Regions from separate parts of the Paenibacillus pasadenensis genome, predicted to be linked through region 2. Evidence: predicted binding sites of a transcription regulator. Region 2 holds the regulator's gene; the other holds the start of a gene.
What was found. The regulator CtsR, encoded in region 2, represses protease genes until heat stress. The targets are predictions, from matches to a motif close to ATGGTCAATAAAGGTCAAACA.
Positions count from the first base shown of each region.

Region 1 (7,634 bases), 390 kb from region 2:
AGGGCTTCGTCTTTTACATCAAGGAAGGCGAGAAGATCATCGAGCTGCTGAATATCATCGGCGCGCATCAGGCGCTGTTCAAGTTCGAGGATGTCCGCATCATGCGCGACATGCGCAACTCGGTGAACCGGATCGTCAACTGCGAGACGGCCAATCTCAACAAGACGATCGGCGCGGCCGTGCGCCAGATCGACAACATCCGGCTGCTGCAAAAGGAGCTCGGCCTCGAGAACCTGCCCGAGAAGCTGCGGGAGGTGGCGGAGATCCGGCTGCAGCATCCTGACATGAACCTCAAGGAAGTCGGCGAGATGCTCAAGGGCTCCGTCAGCAAGTCCGGGGTCAACCACCGATTGCGCAAGATCGACGAGCTCGCCGAAAAAATCCGGGGAAGCTGAACTTTCATGTTGCGCCGGCCGATGGTATAATGAAAGCAATTGTCACGCAAGGTAAGGTCCGTTCCACCCGGCGGCCCTTTGCAAGAGCATGCCTCACGTTCGCCTTCCGGCGGCCATGCAGCAATGAATTAGGATTAGGGGGTATAGAGTTCATGACAAGACAACCCGTAGTCGTGAGACTGAAGACGGGTCTTCACGCAAGACCGGCCGCGCTCTTCGTCCAGGAAGCGAATAAATTCTCCTCCGAGATCTTTGTCGAGAAGGACGAGAAAAAAGTGAACGCCAAGTCCATCATGGGCATCATGAGCCTTGCCATCAGCTCCGGCACCGAAGTTCACATCAGTGCCGAAGGTTCGGACGCCGAGCAGGCTGTAAACGCTTTAGTATCGCTCGTCAGCAAGGAAGAGCTGGAGAACCAGTAGGTCTCGGCCTGCCGGTCCCCAAGCTTGATTCGCTGCGGCTCCCGAGGCTCCCGATCCGGGGGCTTTTTTTGCGTTTTGGCCATTGGCTGAAGCCCCCGTTGGGAATCCTGACCTGTATGTGCAACATTTTCAGGCGGGCGAGCGTTTCAAAGGACAAACCGAAACGGAGGCGAACAGATATGGGAAGCAAACAAGGATTCGGCAAGCTGGCAAGTCAAGGCAAGGTGCTGCTGCTGGCGGCCTCGCTGACGGCAGGATCGCTGCTGGCTCTGAACGGAGCCGGCGTGCTGGACTCGGGATCAAAGCCCGTCTATGCGGCGGAGCAAGGAGCGGCGATGGAGAACACGATCGCAGTGCAAGGCGTAGGCAAGCTGTCGGTGGCGCCGGACATCGCGTATGTCACAGCGGGCGTGAACGTGACGGCCAAGACGGCGAAGGAGGCTCAGGCCGGAGCGGCCAAGCGGTACGACGCGGTCGTCAAAATGCTTAAAGGAACCTACAGTCTGGCGGACAAGGATCTGAAGACGACGTCCTACTACGTGCAGCCGCAGTACCGCTACACCGAAAAGGAAGGCCAGGTGCTGACCGGCTATACGGCGACGCATGAGCTGAGCATCTCCTGGCGCAGCATCGACAAGACCGGGGAGCTGCTCGACAGCCTCGGAAGCGCGGGCGCGAACCAGATCAGCGGCGTCTCCTTCGGCACGGAAAAGACGGACGCGTATACGAACGACGCGCTCAAAAAAGCGCTCGACAACGCGCGCGTCAAGGCGGAGGCGCTTGCCGCCGCTGCGGGCCGCTCGCTCGGTCCGGTCGTGAACATCACCGAGAACGGCGCGCAGGCCGTGCCGGTGTACCGCGAGATGGCGCAGATGAAGGCCATGGCTGCCAGCGACAGCGCTTCGACCTCCGTCGAGCCGGGCCAGGTCGACGTGCAAGGCCAGCTGACCGTCGTGTACCAGCTGAAGTAGCATAGCTCTCGGCCAGCCCCGGTCTGCCGCGGCAGCCGCGGCGCCGCGCAGGATGGCCTGCGCGCGTGCCCGCGACGGCCGCGAGAGCGTCGAAACGCAAAGCGCCGCCCCTTCCGATTCGGAAGGGGCGGCGCTTTTTGCCTGTCGCAGCCTGGCTTACAGCTTCTCGATGACCTTGTCGACGAGGCCGTACTCGCGGGCGGCGTCCGCGCTCATGAAGTAGTCGCGGTCGGTGTCCTTCTCAATGCGCTCCAGCGGCTGACCGGAACGCTCGGCGAGAATATGGTTGAGCTTGTCGCGCATCTGGAGGATGCGGCGCGCGCGGATCTCGATGTCGCTGGCCTGGCCTTCGGCTCCGCCGAGCGGCTGATGGATCATGACCTCGCTGTTCGGCAGCGCGTAGCGCTTGCCCTTGGCGCCCGCGGCCAGCAGGAACGCGCCCATCGAGGCGGCCATGCCGACGCAGATCGTCGAGACGTCAGGCTTGATGAACTGCATCGTGTCGTAAATCGCCATGCCGGACGTGATGGAGCCGCCGGGGCTGTTGATGTAGATGGAGATGTCCTTCTCCGGATCGTCGGCGGCGAGGAACAGCAGCTGGGCGATGACGGAGTTGGCGACCATGTCGTTGATGCCGGTACCGAGGAAGATGATGCGGTCCTTGAGCAGCCTCGAGTAGATGTCGTAGGCGCGCTCGCCGCGGTTGCTCTGCTCGATGACCATAGGCACGTAGTTCATGTTCATGTGCAAGTCCCTCCTTATATCCTCATTAAGGTTGTCACTGCAGGTGCTTTTTTCATTCTACGAGAATCGATTGTTAAAGTCAAATTTGGTCAAAGAGGTCGGAGACGGCTTCGCCAAGCCGGTTCAATAGCCCATTTTAACCGGCTCGGGCGCCTCTTAAACGAGGCTTGCAAAAACAAAAAAGGATCGCGCCCTGGAGGGGCGCGATCCCATGTATCGGAAAAGCATGATGTAAATGATTGGCGCGCCCGCTAGGAATCGAACCTAGATCTCAGGCTCCGGAGGCCTACGTCATATCCATTGGACCACGGGCGCATGTATGCTTGAAAAGCGTAACGTCTAAGATTGTATAACAGCCTGCCAGAAAAAGCAACACTAACCTGTCCGGCTTCCGGAGGGCTCCGTTTCCCTGCAACTGCTGGAAAACATTTAGGCCGAAAGGCGTGTCGGCAACCGTTTTCATCGGGTAAAGGTCCCTTGCGGGTCCTCGGCAGAAGGAGTACAATGAGGTTGTGGGACGTTTATTGAATAGCTGGGACATTAATTGTCCCGTACGGATAGCTAACGAGTGGAGTTGGAGCGCTCATGCGCAGCCTTATTGATTTGCAGCGTCAGCTGGTGCCCGATCTGCTGGAGACGGTCCGTCTCCGCTATGGGATTCTCCATCAGGTGCTCGTGGCGGACATGATCGGCCGCCGCTCGCTCGCTTCGGCGCTCGGCATGACCGAGCGGGTGCTTCGGGCCGAGACCGACTTCCTCAAGGAGCAGGGCTTCCTGGAGATCAACGCCTCCGGCATGCGCGTCAGCCAGAGCGGCCGGCGCCTGCTCGAGGAGATGGAGCCGGTGCTGAGCGGACTGCTCGGCCTGTCCAACCTGGAGGAGCAGCTGCGGACGCGCTTCGGCCTGAGCAAGGTCGTCATCGTGCCGGGCGACTCCGACCACTCCGCTAGCACGAAGCGGGAGCTCGGACGCGCCGGGGCGTCCGCCCTGCTGGGACAGCTGCGGGAGGGCGACGTCGTCGCCGTCACCGGCGGCTCCACGCTCGCACAGGTGGCGAGCCATCTGAACGCCCCCGTCCCGCATCCGAGCAATCTGTTCGTACCGGCCAGGGGCGGGCTCGGAGAGAGCCTGGAGTACCAGGCGAGCACGATCGTCTCGGCGATGGCCAAGCGCACCGGCGCCCAGTACCGGATGCTGCATGTGCCGGACCATCTGAGCGAGGAGGCCTATACGAGCCTCATGCACGAGCCCGGCGTCAAAGAGGTCGTCGGCGTCATCCGCGGAGCCCGCATCGTCATCCACGGCATCGGCGATGCGATGACGATGGCGCGGCGACGGCGAGTGGAATCGGATGTCGTCGAGGAGCTCCGCCAGGAGGGGGCGCTCGCCGAGGCGTGGGGCTACTACTTCGACCGGGCCGGGTCCGTCGTGCACAAGATGCCGACCGCCGGCATCCGGCTCGAGGATATCATGACGACCGAGGTCGTCATCGCCGTCGCCGGCGGCAGGTCCAAGGCCGAAGCGATCGCGGCGGTGCTGCGCTTCGGCCACGAGGATGTGCTCGTGACCGACGAGGCGGCCGCGCTGGAGATCGCCGCGATGGCGGACTAGACCGGCGATCCGCGTCGCAACCGCGACCGTGAATGAAGGCGAAGCGGGCTCTGCGCCTGACAGGGGCAGGGCCGAGCGCTTCGCGTTGAAGGATCATGCAGGACCATCACCTAATTTCAGGAGGTTTTCAACCATGGTAAAAGTTGGTATTAACGGATTCGGACGTATCGGACGCAACGTATTCCGCGCCGCTCTGAACAGCAGCGAAGTTCAAATCGTCGCCGTCAACGACCTGACCGACACGAAAACGCTGGCTCACCTGCTCAAATACGACACGACGCACGGCGTGCTGGACGCGACCGTCGAAGCCAAAGAAGGCGCGCTGATCGTCAACGGCCGCGAAATCAAAGTGTTCGCCGAGCGCAATCCGGAAAACCTGCCTTGGTCCTCCGTCGGCGCTGAGATCGTCGTCGAGTCGACGGGCATCTTCACGGCGAAGGAAAAAGCCGAGCTTCACCTGAAAGGCGGCGCGAAAAAAGTCATCATCTCCGCTCCGGCTACGAACGAAGACATCACGATCGTCATGGGCGTCAACGAAGAGAAATACGACGCGGCTTCTCACACGGTCATCTCCAACGCTTCCTGCACGACGAACTGCCTGGCGCCTTTCGCCAAAGTCCTGAACGACAAGTTCGGCATCGTCAAAGGCATGATGACGACGGTCCACTCCTACACGAACGACCAGTCCGTGCTGGACGTGCCGCACAAGGACCTGCGCCGCGCCCGCGCTGCCGCAGAGAACATCATTCCTTCCTCGACGGGCGCTGCCAAAGCCGTCTCCCTCGTTCTGCCTGAGCTGAAAGGCAAGCTGAACGGCATGGCGATGCGCGTGCCGACGAAAAACGTGTCCGTAACGGATCTCGTCGCCGAAGTGAAAAGCAACGTCACGGTCGAAGAAGTCAACGCGGCCCTCAAAGAAGCGGCTGAAGGCCCGCTGAAAGGCATCCTGTACTTCTCCGACGAGCCGCTCGTATCGAGCGACTACAACGGCAACCCGGCTTCCTCCACGATCGACGGCCTGTCCACGATGGTCGTTGAAGGCAACATGGTCAAAGTCGTGTCCTGGTACGACAACGAGTGGGGCTACTCCAACCGTGTTATCGACCTGGCGGCTTACATCGCCTCCAAAGGGCTGTAAGAAGCGGCGCTTAACTGCATAGACAGCGGTAAGGTTAAAGAGGAGAGGCGAGCGTTTCGTTCTCCTCTTTAACGATGTTTAACCCATAGAAACCTATATATCGGGAGGGCGAGCAGCTGTGAGCAAAAAAAGTGTTCGTGATGTGGAAGTAGCAGGAAAGCGCGTCTTCGTGCGCGTCGATTTCAACGTGCCGATGGAAGACGGCGCGATCACCGACGATACCCGGATCCGCGAGACGCTGCCGACGATCCAGCACCTCATCGAAGGCGGCGCGCGCGTCATCCTGGCGGCCCACTTCGGCCGTCCGGGCGGAGAAGTCAAGGAAGAGCTGCGCCTGACCCCGGTCGCGGCGCGCCTGTCCGAGCTGATCGGCAAGCCGGTCGCCAAGGCGGACGACACCGCCGGTCCGGACGCCCAGGCTAAAGCCGCGGCGCTCCAGGACGGCGACGTGCTGCTGCTGGAGAACACGCGCTTCAACGCCGGCGAGGAGAGCAACGATCCGGAGTTCGCCAAGCAGCTGGCTTCCCTGGCCGACCTGTACGTCAACGACGCGTTCGGCGCCGCGCACCGCGCGCATGCTTCCACGGAAGGCATCGCTCATCTGCTCCCGGCCGTATCCGGCCTGCTGATGGAGAAGGAGCTGGACGTGCTCGGCAAAGCCCTGAACAATCCGGAGCGTCCGTTCACCGCGATCGTCGGCGGCTCCAAGGTGAAGGACAAGATCGACGTCATCAACAAGATGATCGAGATCGCCGACAACATCCTCATCGGCGGCGGCCTGAGCTACACCTTCTTCAAGGCGCAAGGCCATGAGATCGGCCAGTCGCTCGTCGACAACTCCAAGCTGGACCTGGCGCTCGAGTTCATCGAGAAGGCCAAGAAGCTCGGCAAGAACTTCCTGCTGCCGGTCGACATCGTCGTCACCGACGAGTTCAGCAAGGACGCCAACACGAACATCGTCGGCGTCGACGGCATCCCTTCCGACTGGGAAGGCATCGACATCGGACCGAAGACGCGCGAGCTGTACGCGAACGTGATCAAGGACTCCAAGCTGGTCGTCTGGAATGGACCGATGGGCGTGTTCGAGATCGAGCCGTTCTCCCACGGCACGCGCGCCGTCGCTCAGGCTTGCGCCGAAACGGCGGGCTACACGGTCATCGGCGGCGGCGACTCCGCGGCGGCGGCCGAGAAGTTCGGCCTCGCGGACAAGATGGACCACATCTCCACCGGCGGCGGAGCATCCCTCGAATTCATGGAAGGCAAAGCCCTCCCGGGCGTTGTCGCCCTTAACGACAAGTAGAGAGGAGAACAACCTATGGCAAGAACCCCGATCATCGCAGGCAACTGGAAAATGTTCAAGACCGTCTCCGAGGCGGTCTCCTTCTTCAACGAAGCGAAAGGCGGCGCTGAGGTCGATGGCGTCGAGAGCGTCATCTGCGCTCCGTTCACGACCCTTCCGGCTCTCGTCGAAGCGGCCAAAGGCACTTCCATCGCCATCGGCGCGCAAAACCTGCACTTCGAGGACAACGGCGCGTACACCGGCGAAATTTCCGGCGTCATGCTGGCCGATCTCGGCGTGAAGTACGTCATCGTCGGCCACTCCGAGCGCCGCGCGTACTTCGGAGAGACGGACGAGATCGTGAACAAGAAGGTCGTCGCGGCGTTCAAGCACGGCCTGACTCCGATCCTGTGCGTCGGCGAGAAGCTCGAGGAGCGCGAGGCCGGCGAGACGAAGGACGTCTGCAAAGTGCAGACGGAGGGCGGCCTGAAAGGCCTGACGGCGGAGCAGGCGGCCGAGACCGTCATCGCCTACGAGCCGATCTGGGCGATCGGCACGGGCAAGTCGTCCACGGCCGAGGATGCTGAGGACGTCATCGCCTATATCCGCCAGGTCGTCGCAGGGCTGTACGACCAAGCGACGGCGGATGCGGTCCGCATCCAGTACGGCGGCAGCGTGAAGCCGGCCAACGTCAAGGAATACCTGGGCCAAGCGAACATCGACGGCGCGCTCGTCGGCGGCGCCAGCCTGGAGCCGGCTTCCTACATCGCCCTCGTCGAGGGGGCGAAGTAAGATGGCTCCCAAACCGGTTGCGCTCATCATCATGGACGGATTCGGCCTTCGCAGCGACATCGTCGGCAATGCCGTCGCGCAGGCGAACAAGCCGAACTATGACCGCTTCCTCGCGGAATATCCGAACACGACGCTGACCGCTTGCGGCGAGGCGGTCGGCTTGCCGGAGGGCCAGATGGGCAACTCCGAGGTCGGCCATCTCAACATCGGCGCCGGCCGCATCGTCTACCAGGATCTGACCCGCATCACCAAGTCGATCCGCGACGGAGAGTTCTACGACAA
Region 1 covers NZ_NFEZ01000004.1:259,598-267,231, forward strand. The annotation lists gene whiA (DNA-binding protein WhiA) at 1-395, shown strand, start outside; gene B8V81_RS10885 (HPr family phosphocarrier protein) at 548-817, shown strand; gene B8V81_RS10890 (SIMPL domain-containing protein) at 997-1,788, shown strand; gene clpP (ATP-dependent Clp endopeptidase proteolytic subunit ClpP) at 1,945-2,526, opposite strand; tRNA gene B8V81_RS10900 (tRNA-Arg) at 2,773-2,847, opposite strand; gene B8V81_RS10905 (sugar-binding transcriptional regulator) at 3,118-4,143, shown strand; gene gap (type I glyceraldehyde-3-phosphate dehydrogenase) at 4,277-5,281, shown strand; gene B8V81_RS10915 (phosphoglycerate kinase) at 5,400-6,581, shown strand; gene tpiA (triose-phosphate isomerase) at 6,597-7,352, shown strand; gene gpmI (2,3-bisphosphoglycerate-independent phosphoglycerate mutase) at 7,354-7,634, shown strand, end outside.
Region 1: a site for CtsR is predicted at 2,608-2,628, ahead of clpP (ATP-dependent Clp endopeptidase proteolytic subunit ClpP). Genes of this name have one in related genera too.

Region 2 (7,634 bases):
GACGCGGCCTTTGGAGTCGGTCAGACGCCCGTCCTCGAGCACCTGCAGCAGAATGTTGAACACTTCCGGATGCGCCTTCTCGATCTCGTCGAGCAGGACGACGGAGTACGGCTTGCGGCGCACCTTCTCGGTCAGCTGGCCGCCCTCTTCATAACCGACGTATCCCGGAGGCGCTCCGACCAGACGCGACGTCGAATGCTTCTCCATGTACTCCGACATGTCGATGCGAATGACCGCGTTCTCGTCGCCGAACATCGCCTCGGCCAGCGCGCGGGCGAGCTCCGTCTTGCCGACGCCCGTCGGGCCGAGGAAGATGAAGCTGCCCATCGGGCGCTTCGGATCCTTGAGTCCGGCGCGCGAGCGGCGCACGGCGCGGGAGACGGCCTTGACCGCATCGGATTGCCCGATGACGCGGTCGTGCAGGATCTCCTCCATCTTGAGCAAGCGCTGCGTCTCCTCCTCCGCCAGCTTGACGACGGGGATGCCGGTCCAGCCGGCGACGACCTGAGCGATGTCGTCCGGCGTTACTTCGGAATCGGTGCGCCCCTGCTTTTCCTTCCAGCTGTTCTTCGTCGTATCGAGCTCCTCGCGGATCTTCTGCTCGGTATCGCGAAGCGCGGCCGCTTTTTCGAACTCCTGGCTCTGCACGGCGGCGTCCTTCTCCTTGCGCACTTCGTCCAGCCGGCCTTCGAGCTGCTTGAGATCCGGCGGAATCGTGTACGTATGGAGCCTTACCTTGGAGCTCGCCTCGTCGATCAGGTCGATCGCCTTGTCCGGCAGGAAGCGGTCCGTGATGTAGCGGTCCGACAGCTTGACGGCCGCCTCGATCGCCTCGTCGGTAATTTTCACGCGATGATGCGCCTCGTAGCGGTCGCGCAGGCCATGCAGGATCTGGATCGCCTCGTCCGGCGTCGGCTGGTCGACCGTGATCGGCTGGAAGCGGCGCTCGAGCGCGGCGTCCTTCTCGATGTACTTGCGGTATTCGTCCAGCGTCGTGGCGCCGATGCACTGCAGCTCGCCGCGCGCCAGCGCCGGCTTGAGGATGTTGGAGGCGTCGATCGCGCCCTCCGCTCCGCCTGCGCCGATCAGCGTGTGCAGCTCGTCGATGAACAGCACGATGTTGCCGGCCTGGCGGATCTCATCCATGATTTTCTTCAACCGGTCCTCGAACTCGCCGCGGTACTTCGTGCCCGCTACGACCGAGCCCATATCGAGCGTCATGACGCGCTTGTCGCGCAGCGTTTCGGGAATCTCGTTGGCGACGATCTTCTGGGCGAGGCCCTCGGCGATCGCCGTCTTGCCGACGCCGGGCTCGCCGATCAGCACGGGATTGTTCTTCGTGCGGCGGCTGAGCACCTGGATGACGCGCTCGATCTCCTTGCTGCGGCCGATGACCGGATCGAGGTTGTTCTCGCGGGCGGATGCCGTCAGGTCGCGCGCCAGGCCGTCCAGCGTCGGCGTGCTCACGTTCGCCGGAGCGCCGTGATTGCTGGAGACGGCCTCGCTGCTGCCGAGCAGCTGCAGCACCTGCTGGCGCGCCTTGTTGAGGCTGATGCCGAGGTTGTTCAGCACGCGGGCGGCGACGCCCTCGCCCTCGCGGATCAGGCCGAGCAGGATATGCTCCGTGCCGACGTACGTATGGCCGAGCTTGCGGGCTTCGTCCATCGACAGCTCGATGACCTTTTTGGCGCGCGGCGTATAAGCGATGTTGCTCGGCTGCTCCTGCCCGCGTCCGATGAGCGACTCCACCTCGTCCTGGATCTTCTCGAGACCGAGGCCGAGCGCGATCAGCGCCTTGGCGGCGATGCCCTCGCCCTCGCGGATCAGGCCGAGCAGGATGTGCTCCGTGCCGATATTGTTATGTCCAAGCCGCACCGCCTCTTCCTGGGCCAGTGCCAGCACCTTCTGCGCGCGTTCCGTGAATCGTCCAAACATCATTCGTAAGCACCTCCGTCTTGGGATCGGGATGCCAGCTGCCCGCGGATAAGCTCCGCGCGCCGCATGTCCCGCTGCTCCGTATTCATTTTCTCCTCGAATGCCTGCTGCAGGAAGCCCGGCTGCGTCATGACCATCAACTCATTCATAACCTGCGGGGATACGTGGCCAATCAGTCCCAGGTCGATGCCGAGCCGCACGTCGGACAGCCGCTGCGCGGACTCCTTGGAATCCATGATCGCGGCATGCGACAGGATGCCGTAGGAGCGCTTCACGCGGTCCTCCAGGCGGAGCCTGGATTCCTGCAGCAGCCGCTGCCTCGCCGCCTTTTCATGCTCGATGATCTGACGCACGACGCCGTGCAGGTTGTCGATGATCTCGTCCTCGGACTGGCCGAGCGTGATCTGGTTCGAGATCTGGAACAAGTTGCCCAGCGCCTCGCTGCCTTCGCCGTACAGCCCCCTTACCGCCAAGCCGACCTGCGTGATCGCCGACAGAATGCGGTTGATCTGCTGGGTCATGACGAGCGCCGGCAGATGCATCATGACCGACGCCCGGATGCCCGTGCCGACGTTCGTCGGACAACTCGTCAAGAAGCCGCGCTTCTCGTCGAAAGCATATTCCGTTGCCTCTTCATAGATGTCGTCGATCCGGCTGGCAAGCCGCCACGCCTCCTGCACCTGGAAGCCCGGATATAGACATTGAATGCGAAGATGGTCTTCTTCGTTAATCATGATGCTGATCGCCTCGTTGTCGCTGACGACGACGGCTCCCGCTCTCGACTCGCCGGCGAGCGCCGGGCTGATCAGATGCTTCTCCACCAGCACGCGGCGCTCCAGCTCGCTCAGCTCGGCCAGATCGACCGTCTCGAACGTGCCGACGGCATCGAGCTTTCCTTCCTTGGCGACGGCGATCAGCTTGTTCTTGACCTCCGCCGCATGCTGGCCCGTAGCCAGGATCGGGAATGGAAAGCCCTTCAGGTTGCGAGCCACCCGCACCCTGCTGCTGAAAACGATATCGGAGTCCGGGCCTTCGCCCTTCATCCATTCACTCAGCGCGTTTTGCGCAAAGCGGCCTGCTGCCACATCCCATCCTCCTCTCGACTTCGCGAATTCGAGATCGAATCCGCCTCTGCTCCATGCGCTCAGCCGGGCTCGGCGCTCTGCAGCTGCTTCTCCAGCAGTCGAATCTCGTCCCGGAGCTTGGAATCCGCCTCTGCTCCATGCGCTCAGCCGGGCTCGGCGCTCTGCAGCTGCTTCTCCAGCAGTCGAATCTCGTCCCGGAGCTTGGCCGCCGTCTCGAATTCTTCATTCTGGATCGAGCTCTGCATCTCCTGCCGCAGCCGGTCGATTTCGCGCCGGGTCTTGATCCGTCCGCCCGAGCGCTGCGGAATCTTGCCCACATGCGCCGTGCTGCCGTGCACCCGCTTGAACAGCGGATCGAGCCGATCTCCGAAATGCTTGTAGCACGAGCTGCAGCCGAAGCGTCCGAGCTTCTTGAACTGCGGATAGGTCAAGCCGCACTCCTCGCAGCGGGGCGGCGGAGCGGGCGTCTGCCCCTGCAGGCTGCCTTTGCCGGCGGGATCGAAGTCCATCAGCCCCGACAGCAGGCTATGGATCGAAAAGCCGTTCGGCGATCCGGGCAGCCCTTCTCCCCGCTCGCGGGCGCAGGATTCGCAAATATGGAACTCGTTCTTGTCGCCGTTGATGATTTTCGTAAAATGAAGCGTAGCCGGCCTTTTGCCGCATTCCTGACAAAGCATGCCGTCATCCCCTCCTTGCGCTCCCTATTCCTTACCCAAAAGCGAGATCAGCATCGCCTTCAGCAGCCGGGCCCGCAGCTCGTCGCGCTGCGGCAGCTTGACGGCGATCGTCTCTCTGCAGACGGCCGCCCGCAGCAGATTGCCCTCGCGCCTCGAAATGATCGTCGCTTCCTCCAGCTGGTAGATCAGGCCGTCTGCCGCATTTTGGTCGACCTGCGAGCCGATCGTATGATGGATATGGCCATGAATCGCCTTCATCGCCGGCAGCTCGATGCGCTGGATGCGGATATAGCCTCCGCCTCCTCGCTTGCTCTCGACAAGATAGCCCTTTTCGAGCGTGAAGCGCGTGCTGATGACGTAGTTGATCTGGGACGGCACGCAGGAAAACCGGTCCGCAAGCTCGTTGCGCTGGATCTCGACCGCGCCGTCGGGACTTTCCTGCAGCAGCAGCTTCAAGTGCTGCTCCAGGGCATCGGAAATATTTCGCATATCACCAACCTCCCTATGCTGGCACCTGTACGATGAAAAATGGCGGTAAGCCAAAAAGCCAATGCCCGAATTGCATCCCTGTAGCATTCCCCTGAAAGCGTGACGAAACATCCGCTGGTACGAGAAAGCTCCGCTAGCTCGCCGGAATCTGATCCGGAAAGGCGGGGCGCCGCAACTGACTTTGACTTTCTTTGACTTATGACTTAATTATACGCTTTTTCTCTGAAACGTCAAGCGCTCCAGGCAAGGAAGCCGCACGGCGGAAAACCGGCTTGTCCCATGCCTTTTACCAGCTTGGGACAAGTCGTTCCTCTTTATACCTAGAAAAAGTCCATCAAATTCGGCATGCGCGGCTCCATGCGCTCGGCCAAAGCCTTCAGCTCCGCCGCCGGCCCCGTCAGGCCGCCCGCCGCCAAGAGCTCCCGCGGACCGGCGTAGCCGGTGAACAGCGCCGTCCAGCTGCCGATGCCGCCGCGCAGCGCAACTGCCGCAGCGCTCTCGGCAAATGGCGCCCCGTTGTCCGCCGGCTGTCCGGAGAGCTTGCGCAGCGAGCCTTTTCCCCGCTCGTCGACCGCCAGCTCCCAGCTGCCGTCGTTCCATGGCGCATGCTCATCCTCCACGATCATCGTCCACGATCTTGCCGGTCCCGGCAGGAACGGATACGCTTCGATGAACGCCTCCGCATCGACGATCCGCGCCATGAAGTAGGGTTGCACGGCTTGCTCGATGCGCGGATCCGGCAGCAGGAACGGCAGCGGGTCACCTTTGTAGCTTTCGAACTGGACTTGGTCGATCATCGAGTCATGCTGGCCGAAAAAGGTCCAAAGCCCCTCTCTCGCTTCCTCGCTCAAGTAGACAAGCTCATGTACGGTCAGCTTGCGCTCCTTGACCTGGTACAGCGCATAGCCTTCGGCCGCCCCGCCTTCGGAGCGGTAAATCGCCGCATGTCCCGACTTGCGCCGCAGCACCGAGTCGTCCCACCAGTCGGACTCCCGGGAGAGCGCGATTTGAAAGCCGGAGGCATACTCCTCGTAAAGCTCCTGCAAAGACTGCCGGATGTCCGGCTGAGCCGGATCGACCCGCTCGATAAAGCCCGGCGTGAGCTTGCGCGGAGGCAGCTTGTCCCTCGGGATCGTAAACCGGATCCGGTCGGCGCACAGCTCCCAGCCGAAGCGCCGATAGAACCCGATGCTGAACGGAGCGAGCATGGACAGCGTCTGCCCCCGCTCCTTCATCTCTTCCAGCGAACGGCGCAGCAGCTGCGCGATATGGCCCTTCCGGCGCTCCTCCGGCCAGCTCGCGACGGCCGCCACTCCGCCCATGGCGAACTTGCGTCCCTGCACGTATGCCGTCAAGGGCAGGACAAGCACTTGCGAGCGGATCCGCCCTTCCTCGACCGCTACCCACAGCTGCTCAGGCTTTCTTGTCCGATGCGCCCTCTCCAGCTCCTCCGGCGACATGACGTATTGAAAGGCGTACTGGCTCAGCTTCAGATGCTCGTCCATTTCCTCCGGACGCAGCTTGCGAATTTCCATGCTCGCTCCTCCTTTTTTGGTCCATGTTCTTCCTTACGACGAGCCTCATCTGAATATGGCTCTTGCGTTTCGCTGCCTATATGTGTCCGGTCACGCCGGACACGGCATGTCGCCCGTTCCTTCGACTCGGAGCCCGCCGCGCAGCCCGCATCTGTTAATTGGACTCCGAAGCCTCGCAGCCGGCCTCCCGGAACAGCAGATCGAGCAGCGACAGCGCCTGCTCTAGCTTTTCCGGCGGCACGTCCTCGTATCGGTCTCCGATCGACAGCTCGCTGACGCAAGAGGTGGCCGTTTTTTCTTTGACATATCCGACCAAAGCTACTCCCGTCTCCCGAGCGGCCTGCTCGAACAGATCGGCAGCCTGCTGCGCCGGCAGCTCCGCATGGAGATGGAACATGTTCGACACCGGCGTCTCCGGTACGGTGCGAAGTCCCGTCACGCCGTTCAGGCGGCGGGCCAGATCCTTGGCGCCCTCATAATACCGGCTCATCCTCGGCCGACGTAGATCCAGATAGTAGTCGGAGCTGACGATATACGGATAGAGGCTGATTAGATCGCCGCCATGCCGGCGCTTCCACACCTTGGCCTCGGCCGCGAGCTGCGTATCTCCGGCCAGCACCGCGCCCGCGATGCCTCCGAGACCTTTGTAAAAAGAGACGTACACGCTGTCGAACAAGCGGCAGATCTCCGCCTCCGAGCGTCCGTAATACGGAACGATCTCAAACAGGCGCGCCCCGTCCAGATGAAGCGGAATGCCGTTTTCCCGGCACCAGGCCGAGATCGCCTCCAGCTCCTCAAACGGAGGCAGCTGCCCGCCGATTTCCCGCTGCGGCAGCTCAAGCAGCAGGCAGCCGACGTTCCCCATCTCCTGCACGTCCTGCAGCGTGATGAGCCGGTCCGCATCGCCCAGCAGCACCGGCTCGATGCCATGCAGCTCATGCAATCCTTTTTCCTCATGAATCTCCAGATGGCATAGCGGATGGTAAGCCGCCTTGCGAATGCCTTTGCGATCGCACCAGATCCGCAGGGCGATCTGCTGCGCCATCGTACCGCTTGGGAAAAAGACCGCCGCTTCCTTGCCCAGCAGCTTCGCCAGCTTCGTTTGGAAAGCTTCGATCACCTCTCCTTTCCCGTACATGTCGCTTGCCTGGTCGACGTCCATCTCGTCGAAAGCCTGCGTCAGCATCCGCATCGAGCGCTTGCTGCTGCCGGTGACGACATGCGCGGCCTGAGCGAAGCTCTCTGCAAGCCCGTTCGTTGTTCCCATGCTGACTCTCCTTTCAAATTGAAACCCTTGATGCAGGTATACCAGAATCAGACGGCAAGAAGCAAGTATAGCGGTTACATTTCGACCCAATGCAAAAAGCCGCCGCATCCGAAGATGCGGCGGCTCGTGATTGCAAGTGCTTGGCGACGTCCTACTCTCCCAGGACCCTGCGGTCCAAGTACCATCGGCGCTGGAAGGCTTAACGGTCGTGTTCGGGATGGGTACGCGTGGTTCCCTTCCGCCATCGCCACCAAACGTCCTGCTTGCTCAAGGCGTAGGCTTGCGCCCTGAAAACTGGATCGAACGAAATGCCGTGCTGACCGGCTGGTTCTTGCTTGAATAGGATAAGCCCTCGACCGATTAGTACTCGTCAGCTGCACACGTTGCCGCGCTTCCACCTCGAGCCTATCGACCTGGTCGTCTTCCAGGGGTCTTACATACTGGGAAATCTCATCTTGAGGGGGGCTTCGCGCTTAGATGCTTTCAGCGCTTATCCCGTCCGTACGTAGCTACCCAGCGGTGCTCCTGGCGGAACAACTGGTACACCAGCGGTACGTCCATCCCGGTCCTCTCGTACTAAGGACAGCTCCTCTCAAATTTCCTACGCCCACGACAGATAGGGACCGAACTGTCTCACGACGTTCTG
Region 2 covers NZ_NFEZ01000004.1:650,536-658,169, reverse strand. The annotation lists gene clpC (ATP-dependent protease ATP-binding subunit ClpC) at 1-1,938, opposite strand, end outside; gene mcsB (protein-arginine kinase McsB) at 1,935-3,020, opposite strand; gene mcsA (protein-arginine kinase activator protein McsA) at 3,164-3,697, opposite strand; gene B8V81_RS12425 (CtsR family transcriptional regulator) at 3,722-4,186, opposite strand; gene B8V81_RS12420 (GNAT family N-acetyltransferase) at 4,507-5,721, opposite strand; gene B8V81_RS12415 (threonine aldolase family protein) at 5,876-6,988, opposite strand; rRNA gene rrf (5S ribosomal RNA) at 7,127-7,243, opposite strand; rRNA gene B8V81_RS12405 (23S ribosomal RNA) at 7,329-7,634, opposite strand, start outside.